Regions from separate parts of the Robbsia betulipollinis genome, predicted to be linked through region 2. Evidence: riboswitches for the same ligand, from Rfam matches in the RefSeq annotation. Region 2 holds a riboswitch; the other holds the start of a gene.

Region 1 (8,117 bases), on a different contig from region 2:
TCTCCGCGAGGTCGCGGCCGCTCGTCAGGTCGAAGATGTGCAGGACGCTTTTCTCGGAACCCCCTTCGGAGATGCCGTAGGCCACGTAGCGGCCATCCCAGGAAGGCGAGAACCAGTCGAGCGCGACATGGTGCGCGCTGTCCTTGGCGAGCTTGGCCGGGTCGACGAGGATATGCTCCTCGCCCTGGACGCCGTCCCGGTAGGCGAGCTTGGGCAGATTGGCGCCCGGCTCCATGACCTGATAGAACAGCCGGTTGCCGCGCCGCGTGAAGTGGTCGCGCCGCAGGTCCTTGCCCATCAGGCCCTGGATCTGTTTGGCCAGCGCATCACGGCCGGGAATGCGGTCGACGACCTGGCGCGTGTAGTCCGCCTGCGCCTTCATCCAGCGCTGGACTTCCGGATCCTTCAGGTTTTCCATGTAGCGGTAGTTGTCGACCACGGCCGTACCGAAGTAGGTATCGGTGACCGGGCGTATCGGCGCGACGGGTGGCGCCTCGATGGCGGCCCAGGCGGCTTGCGTGCCAGCGAACAAGGCGGCCGCGAGGGCCGTGGCGATAAGCGATTTTTCTGTTTTCAATTGGCGTCCCGACCGTGATGAATGCCGCGAGAGGATGGCATTTAAAAATTGGACGCGCAAGTTTTTGAAAGATCCCGGCATGGGGCGGTCGCGGCTCGCCGAGCTTGTACCGGGCGGTACGCCTTGCCGTCCAGCCTGCCGGTTGCCCCACCCGTGACTCGCCGCTCGCCGCCACTTCCCGGTTCGACGGAAGCGATGAAGTGGTAGTGTTTTTCGACGTCGTGCTAGAGCCGCCGCAGCGTGCCAACATCGACATTGCCTTCGCGGCTGCTGAACATCACCGAGCCGCCGTTTTGCTGCGCGACGCCCTGGATATGGTGGTCGCCGCTGTCGTAGGTCTCCACCTTGCCCCCGCGCTCGATCAGCAGTCGGCGACTTTGCGGGAAAAAGGCATAGCGCAGATCGTTTTGACCGCCGCTCGTCGCCGGTGCGCCCAGGTCGTGCGGCCACCAGGCCTCGCCGCCCGACATCGGCTTCATGGGTTCCATCGGTTTCATGGGTTCCATCGGCTGCATGGGTTCCATCGGCTGCATGGGTTCCATCGGCTGCATGGGTTCCATCGGTTTCATCGGTTCCATCGGTTTCATCGGTTCCATGGGTTTCATTGGTTTCATCGGTGCCATCGGCCGCACCGGTGCAGCCTTCGCGGCAGTGTCGTCCGTCTCCTGCGCCTCGGCCTGCCGTGCCTGCCCCTGTGACAGTGGCTGCTCGGCGGGCACCGGCGGCGCGTCGCGCTTCTCGTCGTGCTTCTCGTCGCGCTTCTCGTCGCGCTTCTCGTCGCGCTTCTCGTCGCCCTCCACTCCGGGGCAAGAAACGATCCACGCCGTGCCTTTTCCGTCCGACGTCTCGCGCACGAGACTGCCGCCGATGCTGGCGATCAGCCTGTGCGCGCTATGCAGACCGATGTTCTCCGTGGAAGAATCGACGAAGCCGCGCCCGTCGTCCGCGATCCGGACCGTGTAGCGGTGCCCGGTCTGCCGCAGCGAAACGGTGATCGCGCCGCCGGATTCGTCGAACGCATGCTCGACGGCATTGGCGATCAATTCGTTGACGACCGTTCCCACCTTCATGCAGACATCGATGCCGACCATCACGCCGAACTCCCGATCGCATTGCAGGCGGATGTGCTGGCCGCTCAGATCGAAGAAGCTGTGCAACTCGTCGCACAGCGAGCTCAGATAGCGGCTCAGATCGATCTCCTCGCTCTGCTCGCCCACGCCCAGCAGATGATCGTAGATCGACGCCATCGCGAACACCCGGCGCTCGATATCCTTGAAACTGCCACGCGTTTCCGGGTCTTTGAGCCGCATTCCATAGCGCTGGACCAGCGTCACGATCTGCTGGAAATTATTGCGGATGCGGTGTTGCTGCTCGCGCAGCAGGACGACGGTTTCGTCGCGCTGCGCGGCCAGCGAGGCGCGCTCCTGCAGATGCTCGACGTTCGCGGCGATCACGCTGGCGATGGCCGCGAGAAACGACAAGTCGAGCGCGCTGACCTCGCGGGGCTCCCGGTAATCGATCTCCAGGATGCCATAGGGCCCTTCGCGGCCGATCAACGGAACGTTGACCGAGGCCACCACGTGGAATTTCTTGAACAAGTCGGGAATGGGGCCGGGCGGATAGGCGCGCACGTCGGGCACGACCACCGGCTGCATGGCGAGCAGCGATTCGCCGGGTGGATTGCCCTGTTCGACCTTGCCGACTTCGGTGCCCAATACGTCGTCGCGCATCCCGCAATGCGCCTTCAATATCAGGACGCCATCGCGGCGACGTACTTCGAGCACCTTGGCCATCGGCGCATCGCAGCCTTGCGCGGCGCAGCGCGCGGCGTGCGCGAGGAATTCTTCCAACGGCCGGGGTTGCTGGGCCTGCGCGGCCAGATCGGTCATCGCACTGCGCTGCTTGAGAACATCGGTCAGTCGAACCGGCGCTTCCATATCGGCGCCTTGCTGCAGATGATCGATCGTGGCGGCCCACGTGGCGCTGCGCGCAAAATTCATTGATTCGTCTCGAAATATCGAAAGGTGGACGCGCGCATCGGTCGTCGTGCGTGCGTTTTTCCAATTCTAGCCTGCGCGGCGAATCAAGGTTTTCGACGGATCCGTTCCTGCTGGCGCCGGCGGAGATGGCGCCGCCCGTCGTGCCGCTAGCCGAATCGCCGGTTCATGTGCCGGCAGAGCAGGAGGCCCAGGACCGCCAGCACGCCGCCGATGAAGCCGACGTAGTGCAGGCCGCCATGCACGCCGATCACGCTGCCCAGCAACGCGCCGCCGCCGATGCCCACATTGTAGATGCCGGAAAACAGCGCCATCGCCACGTCCGTGGCATCGGTCGCCAGGTGCAGTACCCGGGCCTGCAGGATCAGGCCGAAGCACATGATGGCGATGCCCCAGAACACGCTCAGGAGAGCCAGGAGATAGGGGTTCGCGGCGAACGGGAGCAGCAGCAGAAGGCAGGCGGCGATACCGGCGATCGTGGCAAACAGAAAACCGTTCGGGAAGCGGTCGCTATAGCGGCTGAACAAGAGCGAGCCGATCACGCCGGAGCCGCCGAACAGCAGCAGCAACGCGGTGACCATCGTGCCGCTCATGCCCGCCACCTCACGCGCGAACGGTTCGATGTAGCTGTACCCAGTGAAATGGGCGGTGACCACGAGCGCGGTGAGCAGATAGACGCATAGCAGCGCCGGGCGCTTGAACAATAGCGGCAGGCTGCGCAACGAACCGGCGTTCTCGCTGGGCAACGGCGGCAGGATGCGCGTCAGCTGGTAGACAGTGGCGGCCGCGATGCCGGCGATCGCCAGGAAGGTCCAGCGCCATCCCAGCACCTCGCCGACCACCCGGCCCAGCGGGATGCCGAGCACCATGGCCAGGCAGGTGCCGGTGGCCAGCAGCCCCAGCGCCTGGGTCCGCTTGCCGGGCGGGGCGATACGCACGGCGAGCGATGCGGTGATCGACCAGAACACCGCGTGGGAGAAGGCGATGCCGATGCGGCTGGCTTCCAGCACGGCGAAACTCCAGGCCACGCCGGACAGCACGTGGCTGGCGATGAAGACGATGAAGACGCCCACCAGCAGCTTGCGCCGCTCGATGGTGCGGGTGAGCAGCATCATCGGCAACGACATCAACGCCACCACCCACGCATAGACGGTGAGGATCAGGCCGACTTCGGACGGCCGCATATCGAAACTGCGGCCGATGTCGCTGAGCAGCGCGATGGGGGCGAATTCAGTGGTGTTGAAGATGAAGGCGGCCAGAGCCAGCGCGATGACGCCGCGCCAGCTGGCGGCGGGGGCGGGTGCGTCCGTTACCATGGAAATTCGGGTGCTCGAAGAAGAATGGAAAAACCCCCGTCTCCTGCCGGCCGTTCGGACAACGGCGCACGCGCGCGCATGACGCTGCTTCCCGCGGGTTGAAATGGCGGTGGAAGCAGACGCGCTGGAAGCGGCGGGAAGCAGCGAAGGGCGGCAGGAAGGCGGGCTGCGGAAAAGTGTACGCCGGTGCTTCCGTCCTCCACAAGTCAATCGCGCGGGCTACTAGGGTTAACCATGCGTTCTACTGCCGTCAAGTGGTTGAAGCGGAAGGGTATTCAGGCAGGGGAAGCACGCGAAATTTATTTTGGGGTGTGACAACGCGCCACTGCGCTACCGCAGGCTCGTGCTATATTGCTCAGCGGAGATGGCATGCCTCCCGCCGCCTGACAGCGAACCACCGGCCTTGCCGGTTGATGATGCCTACGAATTCCTAGGTCGAGGGAAGTCGTGGGCGTTCGCACGCAGCATCGTCGCGGTGCCTTCGTGATGCCTTCGCGGCTTCTGCGGCTTCTCGCTACCCAGGTTTGAAATGCATGAATCTGGTGTCTTATGAAAGCTCCCTTTTTGCCCGAACAGTTCGCCATGGTGCCCCGTCTGGGCCGCTGGCTGGCGTTCTCCGCCCTGGTTGGCGGGCTCTCCGGCAGCGCGTCCGCGCTGCTGCTGTGGAGCCTGGATCTCGTGACGAACACGCGCGTCGTCCACGGCTGGTTGATTTGCCTGCTGCCCTTCGGCGGGTTCGCGGTCGGCTGGGTGTACTACCGCTTCGGGAGCAGCGTCGAGGCGGGCAATAACCTCCTGATCGACGAAATCCACGATCCCAAAAAACTGGTTCCCAGGCGCATGGCTTTCCTGGTGCTCGGCGCGACGGTCGCGACGCACCTGTTCGGCGGGTCGGCCGGACGGGAAGGGACCGCGGTGCAGATGGGCGGCGCGCTCGCCGACCGGGTGGCGCAGGTTTTCCGGCTGGACCGCGAGGACCGGCGCCTGTTGCTGATGGCGGGCATCGCCGCCGGATTCGCCTCGGTGTTCGGCACGCCGCTGGCCGGCGCGGTCTTCGGTCTCGAAGTGCTGGCGATCGGGCAACTGCGTTACGACGCGCTGCCGGCATGCTTTCTCTCCGCCATTCTGGCCGATCAGGTCACTCGCGCCTGGGGGATCGAACACACGCGCTATACGATCCCCTTCGTGCCGCACATCGGCCTCGCCGGCCTCGCATCGGCCATCGTCGCGGGGATGATCTTCGGCATCGCGGGCATGCTGTTCGCCAACACCACGCATGCATTGGGCGGCTGGGTCAAGCGCCGGATCGCCTATCCCCCGCTACGGCCGCTGGTCGGCGGCGCCGTCGTCGCGCTGGCGTCGTTTCTGCCCGGTACGCACCGTTACCTCGGCCTGGGCATTCCGACGATCGTCGCTGCCTTCCGCCAGCCGCTCCCGATCCACGACTTCGCGGGTAAATTCGCGTTCACGGTGGTGACGCTGGCGTCCGGTTTCAAGGGCGGAGAAGTCACGCCGCTGTTCTATATCGGCGCCACGCTCGGCAATGCGTTGTCCCATGTGCTGGCGCTGCCCTTCCCGGTGCTGGCGGGCCTGGGTTTCGTGGCCGTGTTCGCGGGCGCGGCCAATACCCCGATCGCGTCGACCCTCATGGCGGTCGAGCTATTCGGCATCGATATTGGTGTGTATGCCGGCCTGGCGTGTGTCGTCGCCTATCTTTTCTCCGGCCATGCCGGTATCTACCGGGCGCAGCGAATCGCACAGAGCAAGCATCGGTCGTTCCCCGGAGACGGGGAAGCCACCGGGGCGACCGGTCCGGCAGCGGGCGAATAAACGGACAGGTAAGCTGGCAGATGAGCTGGCAGATGAGCTGGCGGCACGGCCCTTGCTCGAACGCGCTACCTTCTCCGGAGACATCGCATGCCCCAACTCGAACCCCGGATCGTCCATTCGGCGAATCCGTATAACGCGGAGCCCAGGCTGGGGTTCCTGCGCACGTGGAAACTTACGCCCGCCGATGTCTTCTACGTGCGCAGTCATGGCGATATCCCGCGGCCCGAGATCGCATCGTTCCGCGTGAGCGTCGGCGGCCGTGTGCGGGCGCCCCTGACTTTCTCGCTGGCGCAGTTGCGCGGCGATTTCACGCGGCATACGGTCGAGGCGGTACTGCAATGCGCGGGCAACCGCCGCAGCGACCTGCAGGCCGTGAAGCCCGTGGCGGGCGACCCGTGGGCGGGTGGCGCGATCGGCAACGCGACCTGGAGCGGCGTCATGCTGGCGGACGTGCTGCGCGCCGCGGGTGCCGAATGCGATCCCGCCTTGCATGTCGCGTTCGATTCGCTGGACGATTGCCATGTCGAAGGGCATGCATTTCGCTACGGCGTGTCGATTCCGATGAGCAAGGCGAATTCGGCCGAGGTCCTGCTGGCCTACGACATGAACGGCGCGCCGCTCACCGCCGAGCACGGCGCGCCGCTGCGGGCCATCGTTCCGGGTTACGCGGGCGTGCGCAGCGCCAAGTGGCTCACCGCCATCACCGTGCAGGAGAGCCCGTCCACCTGCTATATCCAGTCGCAGGACTACAAGCTGTTTCCGCCCGACGCGACACCCGACACCGCCAACCCGGCGCAGGGCATGACGATCAACGACATGCCGCTGAACAGCGTGATCTGCGAGCCGGCGGATCGCGCCGTACTGGCGGCCGGCAAGACCACGCTGCGCGGTTGGGCGATCGCCACCGCGCGCGGCGTGGCGCGGGTGGATGTCTCGATCAATGGCGGACGCGACTGGTCGCAGGCACGGCTGGAACACGATGCGGGTTCCCCGTGGAGCTGGACACTGTGGGAACACGAGGTCGAGATACCCGCGGGCAACCACCGGCTGGCGGTACGCGCATGGGATTCCGCCGGACAGACGCAACCTGCCGACGCCGACGACACCTGGAACTATAAAGGCTATCTGTGCGCATCGTGGCATCGCATCGATATCGGGGCGACCTGAAGCGCGGTGCATCCGTCAACCGCGTCATCCCGTATTTGACCCGTCTACTAGCAAGGCACTATCATCGGCGGAATCGCTGCATACGAAAAAAAGTTCGCCATGGAGACGTGCGCGGCATGGCGTTTCATCAAGGAGCGGTCGATGATCAACAAGGTTTTCGAGACGGCGGCACGGGCGCTCGCCGACGTTCAGGACGGCGCAACGATCATGATCGGCGGTTTCGGCAATGCCGGCATGCCGGCGGAACTGATCGACGCGCTGATCGAGCAGGGCGCGCGCGGCCTGACCATCGTCAACAACAATGCCGGCAACGGCGAGACGGGACTGGCGGCCCTGCTCAAGGCAGGGCGGGTTGCGAAGATCATCTGTTCTTTTCCGAGACAGGCGGATTCGCACGTGTTCGACGCGCTCTATCGCGCTGGCGAGATCGCGCTGGAACTGGTGCCGCAAGGCAATCTCGCGGAGAGAATCCGCGCGGCGGGGGCGGGCATCGGCGGATTCTTCACGCCGACCGGCTTCGGCACCTTGCTGGCCGAAGGCAAGGAGGTGCGGGAGATCGACGGACGTCACTATGTTCTCGAACGGCCGCTGCACGCGGATTTCGCATTGATCAAGGCCGAGCGCGCCGACCGCTGGGGCAATCTGGTCTACCGCAAGACCGCGCGCAATTTCGGTCCGATCATGGCGACGGCCGCGAAGATCGCGGTGGTGCAGGTGGCGGAGGTGGTCGAACTGGGCATGCTGGATCCGGAAACGGTGGTGACCCCCGGGATCTTCGTGCAGCGCGTGGTGCAGCTGCGGCCGGCGGACCCCCGGCCGACAGGACGAGCGGAAACAGCGGTGGCCGAAACGACGGTGGCGGAGACACGACGATGCAGCGTTTGAGCCGGGACGACATGGCGGGCCGCGTCGCGCGCGACATTCCCGAAGGGGCCTATGTGAACCTGGGCATCGGCGTGCCGACCCTGGTTGCGAATCATCTGGCGCCGGACAAGGAGATCTTCCTCCATAGCGAGAACGGCGTACTGGGCATGGGGCCGGCACCGGCACCCGGCGATGAGGACGACGACCTGATCAACGCCGGCAAGCAGCATGTCACCCTGCTCGCTGGCGGCGCGTTCTTCCATCATGCGGACTCCTTCGGCATGATGCGCGGCGGCCATCTGGATTTTTGCGTGCTGGGCGCGTTCCAGGTCTCGGTGAAAGGCGACCTCGCGAACTGGCACACCG
Region 2 (8,117 bases):
TCACCAACTAACTCAATCTTGCTGCCAAGTGCGTCATGCAGCGTTTTCCAGCCAGCCCAATCGTCTTCGGCTAGCCCATCTTCTAACACCGCGATGGGGTATTTGTTTGTCCAATCAACGTATAGTTCGACCAACTCATCAGCAGTGATACTTCGATTTTCACTATGTAAGTGATACAGCCCATCCTTGAAGAATCCGCTGGATGCAGGATCGATGGCGATCACGACATCTTCTCCTGGTTTGTATCCGGCCGTCTCAATAGCCGTGAGGATCAGCTCCACTGCGTCGCTGTTTCGCTTCAACGCCGGCGCGAAGCCACCTTCGTCGCCCACCGCCGTGGAATGACCGCTTTTTTTCAAGTTGTCGCGAAGACAGTGATAAATCTCGGCACCCCATCGCAGGCCTTCAGCGAAGCTTTCCGCACCGACCGGCGCTATCATGAACTCCTGAAAATCGGCGCCTTGCCAATTTGTGTGAACACCGCCGTTGAGGATGTTGAACATCGGCACTGGCATCCGGTTCGCATGCGGGCCGCCTAGGTACTCAAAGAGCTGTAGCCCTTCGCCCTGAGCGGCCGCTCGTGCGACCGATAAACTCACTGCCAGCAAAGCGTTGGCGCCGAGTCGAGCCTTGTTCGGCGTGCCGTCCAATTCGATTAAGACGCTATCAATCCCGCTTTGATCACTCGCGTCCATACCTTGCAGGGCGACGGCGATTTCAGTATTGACGTTTGCAACGGCATGGCGGACACCCTTACCACCAAAACGCTTCGCGTCCGCATCCCGTAGTTCGACCGCCTCGTGAACGCCAGTAGAAGCCCCCGATGGCACCGCAGCGCGCCCGGTCGCTCCACCAATGAGCCGCACGTCAACTTCGACGGTCGGATTGCCGCGAGAATCTAGTATCTCGCGGGCGTGTAACGTTTGGATGGAAAAATCCATGAACAACTCCCAGTGCAAATAGTTCAAAAAGACCCGTATTTAATGGGTGACTGCATCGCGTAAACAAACGGGGTGTTCGACACCTCATCCCCGTCCTGGAGCTTCAACAACCAAAAACCTCGACCACTTTATTCCGCCGACACGGACGCCCGAACGGTCACCGAAGGGCTTTGCGCCATCGTCAGGTTGGACGCGCCAAAGAAACGGTAGTCATGCCGAGAGCCGCCATGGCTAATGAACCACCGACGTGGAACGCCAGTAGGCGAGCCGACCAACCTAGGCGACCCTCTCGCAGCGTCGTTAGCAGCTCAGCCGAAAACGTTGAAAAAGTAGAGAGTCCCCCCGCTAAGCCCGTAATTAGAAACAGTCGCCATGCCGCAGATAGACCCGGCGATACAGCAAAATAAGCGATGGCGAACCCGACGATGTAGGCAGCAATTAAATTCGAGGCAAGTGTTCCCATCGGCAGATTAGGTACCCATGCATTCATCGCCAGACTTAGGCCATAGCGGGTGAGAGCGCCAACGGTTGCGCCGGCGCTAATGGCGATAACGGTGGAAGCACCGAACATCATCATCCCGCCTTGACGCGCGTGGCTACGCCTGCCACTGGCGTGTTCATGAGAGGCAGCTCACAGAGCACGGCACACTTGGTCGGCAACAATGCCTGCGACGATGCAGGGGAACAGCGCGTCATAGCGCATGCGCCCGATGGTGAGCACTTCGAGGCCAAAGACCGTGCCTGCCAACGGCGTTCCAAACACCGACGCGAAGCCAGCGCTGATGCCGGCCATCAATAGGATGCGACGGTCTTCCTGCTGTATGCGGAACAATCGGGTGAGCTGATCAGCGAGTGCGCCGCCCATCTGTACAGCGGTACCCTCGCGGCCTACTGTTGCGCCAAATAAATGCGAAATAATGGTTCCGCCCAACACCAGCGGAACCATGCGTAATGGCACGACATTCTTTGGGTCGTGGATTTCGTCGATGATGAGATTGTTGCCGCCATCGACAGTTTTCCCTAGCAGGTGATACACAAGCCCTACGGAAAACCCTGCCACAGGCAATAGCCAAATAATCCAATGATGGGTTTCACGCCAATCGGTCGCCTGATCGAGTGAAGCGAGGAAAAACGCAGAGGCGCAGCCGGCGAGAAGAGCGACGACACTGGCGATGACAAGCCACTTGCCGATATACGGCAAAAGCTTGAGTTGTTCTGGGCGGGGAAGGCGCGGCATTGGTCATATTTGCTCGAATTGTTCGGGCTGACCAACGGCAAGAGAGTGTGCGCGAACGCCTACAGCCCTGACCGTGATCAGGTTTCTGTAGGCGTCATCAGCAGCACAATGTCGACTGCGGTTAAAGGAGGAACACCATCTCCCTAACCAAACGATACCGAATGGATCCCAAATCGTCCAGATTAATCGGAAGTTTTTTTGATTAGAACAAAAAAAACAATTTGTCTCTACAGTTTATTTGTTACGATCGTTACTTTATGATTGTTCGCATGAAGACACAAAACTGGCTATTGCTGACCTATAAGGTCCCCGCCGAGCCCGCAAAAACGCGAATCGCGTTATGGCGAAAGCTCAAGGGTATGGGCGGCATTTACTTGCAAAACGGCGTGTGCCTGCTGCCGAAGACCGATGATCACACGCGTCGCTTGAAGATCATGGAAAACGAAATCCACGAAATGGCTGGAGAGTCGGTGCTGCTTGAAACGATTGCCCTCGACCAAAGTCAGGAAGATAAGGTATTGGGTCGCTTCAAGGCCGATCGCGATGAACAGTACATCGAGTTCATCGACAAATGTGACGACTTTGACGCGGAAATCGCAAAGGAAACCGCGGCGAATCACTTCACCTATGCGGAACTCGAAGAAAACGACGCCGACCTGAAAAAACTGCAGACCTGGCTGGAAAAGATTCGCAAGCTCGACTTTTATGGTGCCACCCGTGCGGAAGAGGCGCAGCGACGTCTGACGGCATGTGAAGGTCTACTAGACGTCTATGCCCAACGCGTTTTCGAAGCACATGACGAAAACCGCTAATCTGGAGCGAACATGCAACTTACCGTTCTCAGCTACAACACCTTGTTCGCAGGGCGAGAGGGTACCAACGACGTACGTGCCCGAGCGCAAATCGAGTTAATAAATCAAATTCACCCGGATGTATTCCTGATGCAGGAGGCGAAGGGCTTTGACGCTAACGGAGGCGCGTGGCTGTATGCGATGGAAGAGCATCTTGGTCTGCGTGGGTTCTTGGCGGTCGCGCCAGGAACCGGTCAGCACGTGGCCATTTTTATCCGCACGCCGCTTCGTCCACTTTCCTTTGAGCCAGATAGTGGTCATTTTCACCACGCGCTTGCTACGCTGAAGGTGGCGGTTCCAGGCGTTAGCGAGCCCATCACCTTTCTTAGCGCGCACCTTTGCCCAAACGGACCCGATGTGCGCCGTCGCGAGGCGGCATATTTGGCAGTGCAAGTCGCACCCGAAAAGCTAACGTTGCTCGGCGGAGATTTCAACGCTGCCTCACCGCATGATCCTGAGCCAGAAGGTTTCAATGTCTTGCCGGCGCACCACCGTATTCGCTACCTAGATGATGGTTTAGTGAGTGCGGACCGTACCGTATTGGCGAGGCTCGAAGCCGCCGGATGGGTCGATCTTGGGAACCAGCTTGACGCTCGCAAGACAGCAACCGTACCCACTCAAGGATATCCAAATGCCGAGTTTGCAAATATGCGCTGCGACTACCTGCTCGCATCTGCTTCTCTGGCGAAGAGTGCACGTCATTATGAGGTTGTGCGCACCGCGGCAACAGACCTTGCCTCGGACCACTATCCGGTCCTCGCACGCTTTGAGCTATCGTAAAGGTAGATCGACTATGCGGCGTATCGGTCACGCTTAATCCGCAGTGTCAATTTAGCCAAAACAGGCTTCCTGGGACGAATTTAGTATGACTAATGAGAAAGACGGGCGTAGCGTTGATACTCAAAAGGTGCCGAGCGGATGGCTCAACCGCACCGTTGCAGGTGCAGGAATAACGAGCGCATTCGGTGACTTTTGCTACGAAACAACGACGGTCATCCTACCGGGTTTTCTAGCAGTCTTGGGTATTCCTGCGGCGGCCTTGGGGCTCATTGAAGGCGTAGCCGATGCTGTCTCAAGCTTCACAAAGATGGCCTCCGGTTATATTGCAGACAAGCTTGGTCACCGAAAGCGCCTAGTGTTAGTAGGATACGCGCTCACCCCAATCGGGCAGGTTCTGATTGCGCTGGCCGCGGGATGGCCGCTACTGTTACTTGGGCGTTTAGTATCCTGGTTCGGTAAAGGCCTGCGGGGGCCGCTTCGCGATGCAATCGTCATTCAGGCCGTCAGCCGACAGACGCGGGGGCGTGCTATGGGCTTTCACCGCGCGGTCGATACCATCGGAGCGGTCCTCGGTCCATTATTGGGCGTGTCCGTGCTCGGCTGGGCACAAACTTTCCACTGGGATGACGCGTCCGGTCCCTTTCGATTAGTTCTATGGCTGTCGGTTGTTCCAGGCGCGCTTGCTGTGGTGGCATTCCTGACGCTTGTCAACGATCCTGAACGTTCGCCCAATCCTGGATTGCGCCTTTTCAGCACGCTGCGGGGACTTCCCGTGAGCTTTAAGCGCTATTTAGCAGCGGTCGGAATATTCGGGCTGGGCGATTTCTCGCATAGCTTGCTGATCCTTGGGGCGACTCAATTGCTCACTCCCTCGTTTGGCGTAGTGCACGCGGCTCAAATCGCCGGACTGCTTTATGTTGGGCGCAACATCGTCCAGGTAGTGGCTTCGTATCCCATCGGCGCATGTGCCGACCGCGTAGGCGCACTGGCGCTCCTAGTTGGAGGATACGCTTTGGGCGCATTAACTGGCGTCTTGATGATGCTCGCCTTTTACCTCTCGTCGGCGAGCATACCGTTACTCGCTGGAATCTTCCTCATCGCAGGCCTGTATGTGGCAGTACAAGATGCGCTGGAATCGACAGTGAGCGCGGATATGGTGGCGCAAGACACGCTCGCGACCAGTTACGGCGCACTGGGGACGGTGAATGGTTGCACAAAATTTCTGTCTAGTTCCGTACTTGGTTTGCTGTGGACGGGCGTATCGCCAATCGTGGGCTTTGGTCTTGCCGCAATAGTGATGGTAACGGGCACGTTTGCTCTGATGCGTATTCAACGAGAGCGGCCGCGCGGCTGATGTGGCGCGCTCAAGCACTGTGATCGTTTCGGTGCCGTTTTACTCCATTCATATAACGATAAGGGATAAGCCATGATTTTATGGACTATTGCAGCACCTGCGATGCTCGCATCGTTTATGGGCGCGGGCGTCGAGTGCGTTGAAGCCCTGACAATCGTTTTAGCCGTTGGTACGGTTCGAGGTTGGCGTTCCGCGCTATTGGGCGTAAGCGCTGCGCTAGCCGTTCTCATATGCTTGGTAGCAATACTAGGCCCGTCATTAACGCGTATCCCCCTAGATTGGGTGCAATTAACAGTGGGAACATTGTCGCTGCTGTTCGGCCTACGCTGGTTACGAAAGGCGATTTTGCGCGCTGCGGGAGCGAAGCCATTGCACAATGAAGCGGTGGCGTATGAGAAGGAAACCGCCAATCTGCGATCGATCGAATCCGTCACACCATGCAGGGTGGATGTGCTTGCCTTTATGACGTCCTTCAAGATTGTTATGCTGGAGGGTATTGAGGTCGTCTTTATCGTCATTGCAATTGGTTCTAGCACGCAACTGATGGTACCCGCGTGCCTGGGTGCGTTGCTAGCCCTTGGTGCCGTGATTGTGCTCGGTCTTGCGCTTCATCGCCCGCTGACAAGAGTGCCGGAAAATTCCCTCAAATTTGCGGTGGGCGCCATGCTGAGCGCTTTCGGTACATTTTGGGTTGGAGAGGGCATCGGCGTTGAGTGGCCGGGCGCTGATGTGTACTTGCTGGCGTTAATTGTCGCTTTTCTGGGGATCGCGTTTTTGCTGGTGAAGGTCGTGATCGGGCGCGCCAAGATTCCTACATTGCAGAGTCAATCAACTTCAGCATCGTCGAGCCCAACGAAGCTAGGCGCCATTGCCCTGGTACGAAATGAACTTTTTGGTCTGTTTGTTGATGACGCAAGATTTGCTGGTGGGATAGTGGTATGGGTGTTGATCGGCTGGTTTCTAGAAGGTCGGATAACATTTGGAGTGCATGCTGACGGCGTATGTTTCGCAATGGGCCTTTTGGGGATATTGGCGTTGAACGTTTTGTCATCCAAAAAAAATTAGGGGGGGCTGTGGCATCGCTCATATTGGTGCGGCATGGAGAATCTCAGTGGAATCTGGAGCAGCGTTTTACCGGTTGGGCTGACGTAGGATTGACGGCCCGGGGAATCGAGCAAATGCGGGTCGCTGGCACCGCGTTGCTGAGCGAAGGCATCGAACTCGATGTGACATTTTCGTCGGCCTTAAGCCGGTGCATCCACTCGCTTTGGATTTTGCTTGAATCGATGGACATGGTTTGGGTGACGCAACATGTCGACTGGCGGCTTAATGAGCGCCATTACGGCGCACTTACAGGTCAGATGAAGATGCGCGCGGAGGAACGCTACGGAACGCTCGCCGTGAAAGAGTGGCGGCGCGGTTACGCTGCACAGCCGCCGCCACTAGACGAGGCTGCGAGAGAATATGTGAATCTCGATCAACGCTACGCAGGTGTGCCTGCGCGAGATCTCCCAAAGACTGAGTCGCTGTCACAGACGGTCGGACGAGTATCTAAAGCGTGGGTAGAGGCCATCGCCCCCCAGCTGTTATACGGGCGATCCGTCGTGGTCGTGGCACATGGCAATAGTTTGCGCGCGCTCACCAAGATTGTAGAGGAACTATCGGACGCGGAGGTCGGACAAGTCGAGATAGGCAACGGCGAGCCGTGCATCTACGACATCAATGCCGCATTAAAGGCGACGAATAAGCGCATCCTCATGCAAGACATCAAAAGCCCATCACATATTCTCTAGCGTGATCTTCTGAAATGGCGAAAGTCACGCTACAGAGAAGATGCCTTGAGCGTCTCGATCTGCGGGTAAGGATGTCGTTGCTGTTGGATTTCTTAATTGACGATGATACAACACGTTTCTTATCATTCGCATGAAAAACTCCAAGGTGCCGATCGTCCTGCCGTACTGGGCATGTAGCGTTAGGGGATAAGGAATTCCGCGCGGTCCCTTCCCGCCATCCATCTTGGTGGTTTACCCCGACCGGCCCAGGTCGCCCCGGTTTCGGGATCGCGATACTTCGGTGCGACAGGCTTTGACCGGTAATTTCTTTCTCGGCTAGTACTTGGAATATACAACCCGAGGTCGGCAATCGATAGACCAAAAAGAGCAATCTTACTTTTTATCTCGTTGACTACTGCTTGCTTTTGCTCAGACTTGATCGCATTAATTCGGGTTTCGAGTGCTTCCTGTTCTTTAAGAAGCTGTTCGAGCTCTGCTGGTTCTGCCATGGTTGTCCCCTTGCCTTTATGTTGTTCGTAACGTACATCAAAGTACGCCTCAAATGCGGCCCATGTTCACTTCCCGAATGCCTTTGCGGTCTCGTAAAGCAATCGCCGCCTGGTTGAGGGCACTACGCATTTCTTCAGCATTCTTAATGCCTGGAAGCACCCATGTGGGATTATTCGAATCGCTCGTCATTACGACGATCGCGCCGACGTTAAACATGCGCTGCCACCACGGATGAATCGACGTCAAATCTTGGATTCGGAAAAGTTCCAGACTCGTGACGCGCTTGTTTAAAATCCCTCGACGCAACGTGATGCGCTCGGAATCGATGATGATTTCCGTGAAAGCGGTTTGCAGGTAAGACAGACCTACGCTGAAGACGACAATTGCGACCGCAATCGTTGGGACGATTAACGGCACCGGCCATTGCCCTAGGGCATAGATGTACGCGCCCACGATGACCACCAATGCCAACAGCCCTTTTACGAACGTCGCTGCATTCACCACCTGCGAAGGCGATCCATCGAAAATTATGCGTTTTTCAGTAGCGAAAGCGACAAGGTTTGAATCGGTCATTATCTTAGGTGTCATGTCGTGCGACGGTGCCGTTAGTTTACAAGATTTATGAATCAGCCTTGTTTCGACTAGTAAGTAGTCTTGTTCGCCTGCCCCATA

Evidence for each region. Region 2 has a riboswitch for fluoride ahead of OVY01_RS14525 (chloride channel protein). Riboswitches for the same ligand answer to the same signal wherever they lie in the genome.
Region 1: linked by a shared signal. The riboswitch ahead of OVY01_RS20430 (voltage-gated chloride channel family protein) and the one ahead of OVY01_RS14525 (chloride channel protein) in region 2 are both predicted to bind fluoride.

The regions. Positions count from the first base shown of each region.
Region 1 covers NZ_JAPMXC010000010.1:596,544-604,660, forward strand. The annotation lists gene OVY01_RS20415 (prolyl oligopeptidase family serine peptidase) at 1-577, opposite strand, end outside; gene OVY01_RS20420 (histidine kinase dimerization/phosphoacceptor domain -containing protein) at 802-2,577, opposite strand; gene OVY01_RS20425 (sugar transporter) at 2,724-3,890, opposite strand; fluoride riboswitch at 4,242-4,320, shown strand; gene OVY01_RS20430 (voltage-gated chloride channel family protein) at 4,440-5,720, shown strand; gene OVY01_RS20435 (sulfite oxidase) at 5,808-6,887, shown strand; gene OVY01_RS20440 (3-oxoacid CoA-transferase subunit A) at 7,029-7,772, shown strand; gene OVY01_RS20445 (3-oxoacid CoA-transferase subunit B) at 7,760-8,117, shown strand, end outside.
Region 2 covers NZ_JAPMXC010000004.1:22,946-31,062, reverse strand. The annotation lists gene eno (phosphopyruvate hydratase) at 1-941, opposite strand, end outside; gene crcB (fluoride efflux transporter CrcB) at 1,123-1,512, opposite strand; partial or broken gene OVY01_RS14525 (chloride channel protein) at 1,588-2,178, opposite strand; fluoride riboswitch at 2,260-2,330, opposite strand; gene OVY01_RS14520 (Chromate resistance protein ChrB) at 2,448-2,990, shown strand; gene OVY01_RS14515 (endonuclease/exonuclease/phosphatase family protein) at 3,003-3,809, shown strand; gene OVY01_RS14510 (MFS transporter) at 3,895-5,163, shown strand; gene OVY01_RS14505 (COG4280 domain-containing protein) at 5,236-6,228, shown strand; gene OVY01_RS14500 (2,3-bisphosphoglycerate-dependent phosphoglycerate mutase) at 6,165-6,956, shown strand; gene OVY01_RS14495 (H-NS histone family protein) at 7,136-7,444, opposite strand; gene OVY01_RS14490 (PH domain-containing protein) at 7,494-8,018, opposite strand.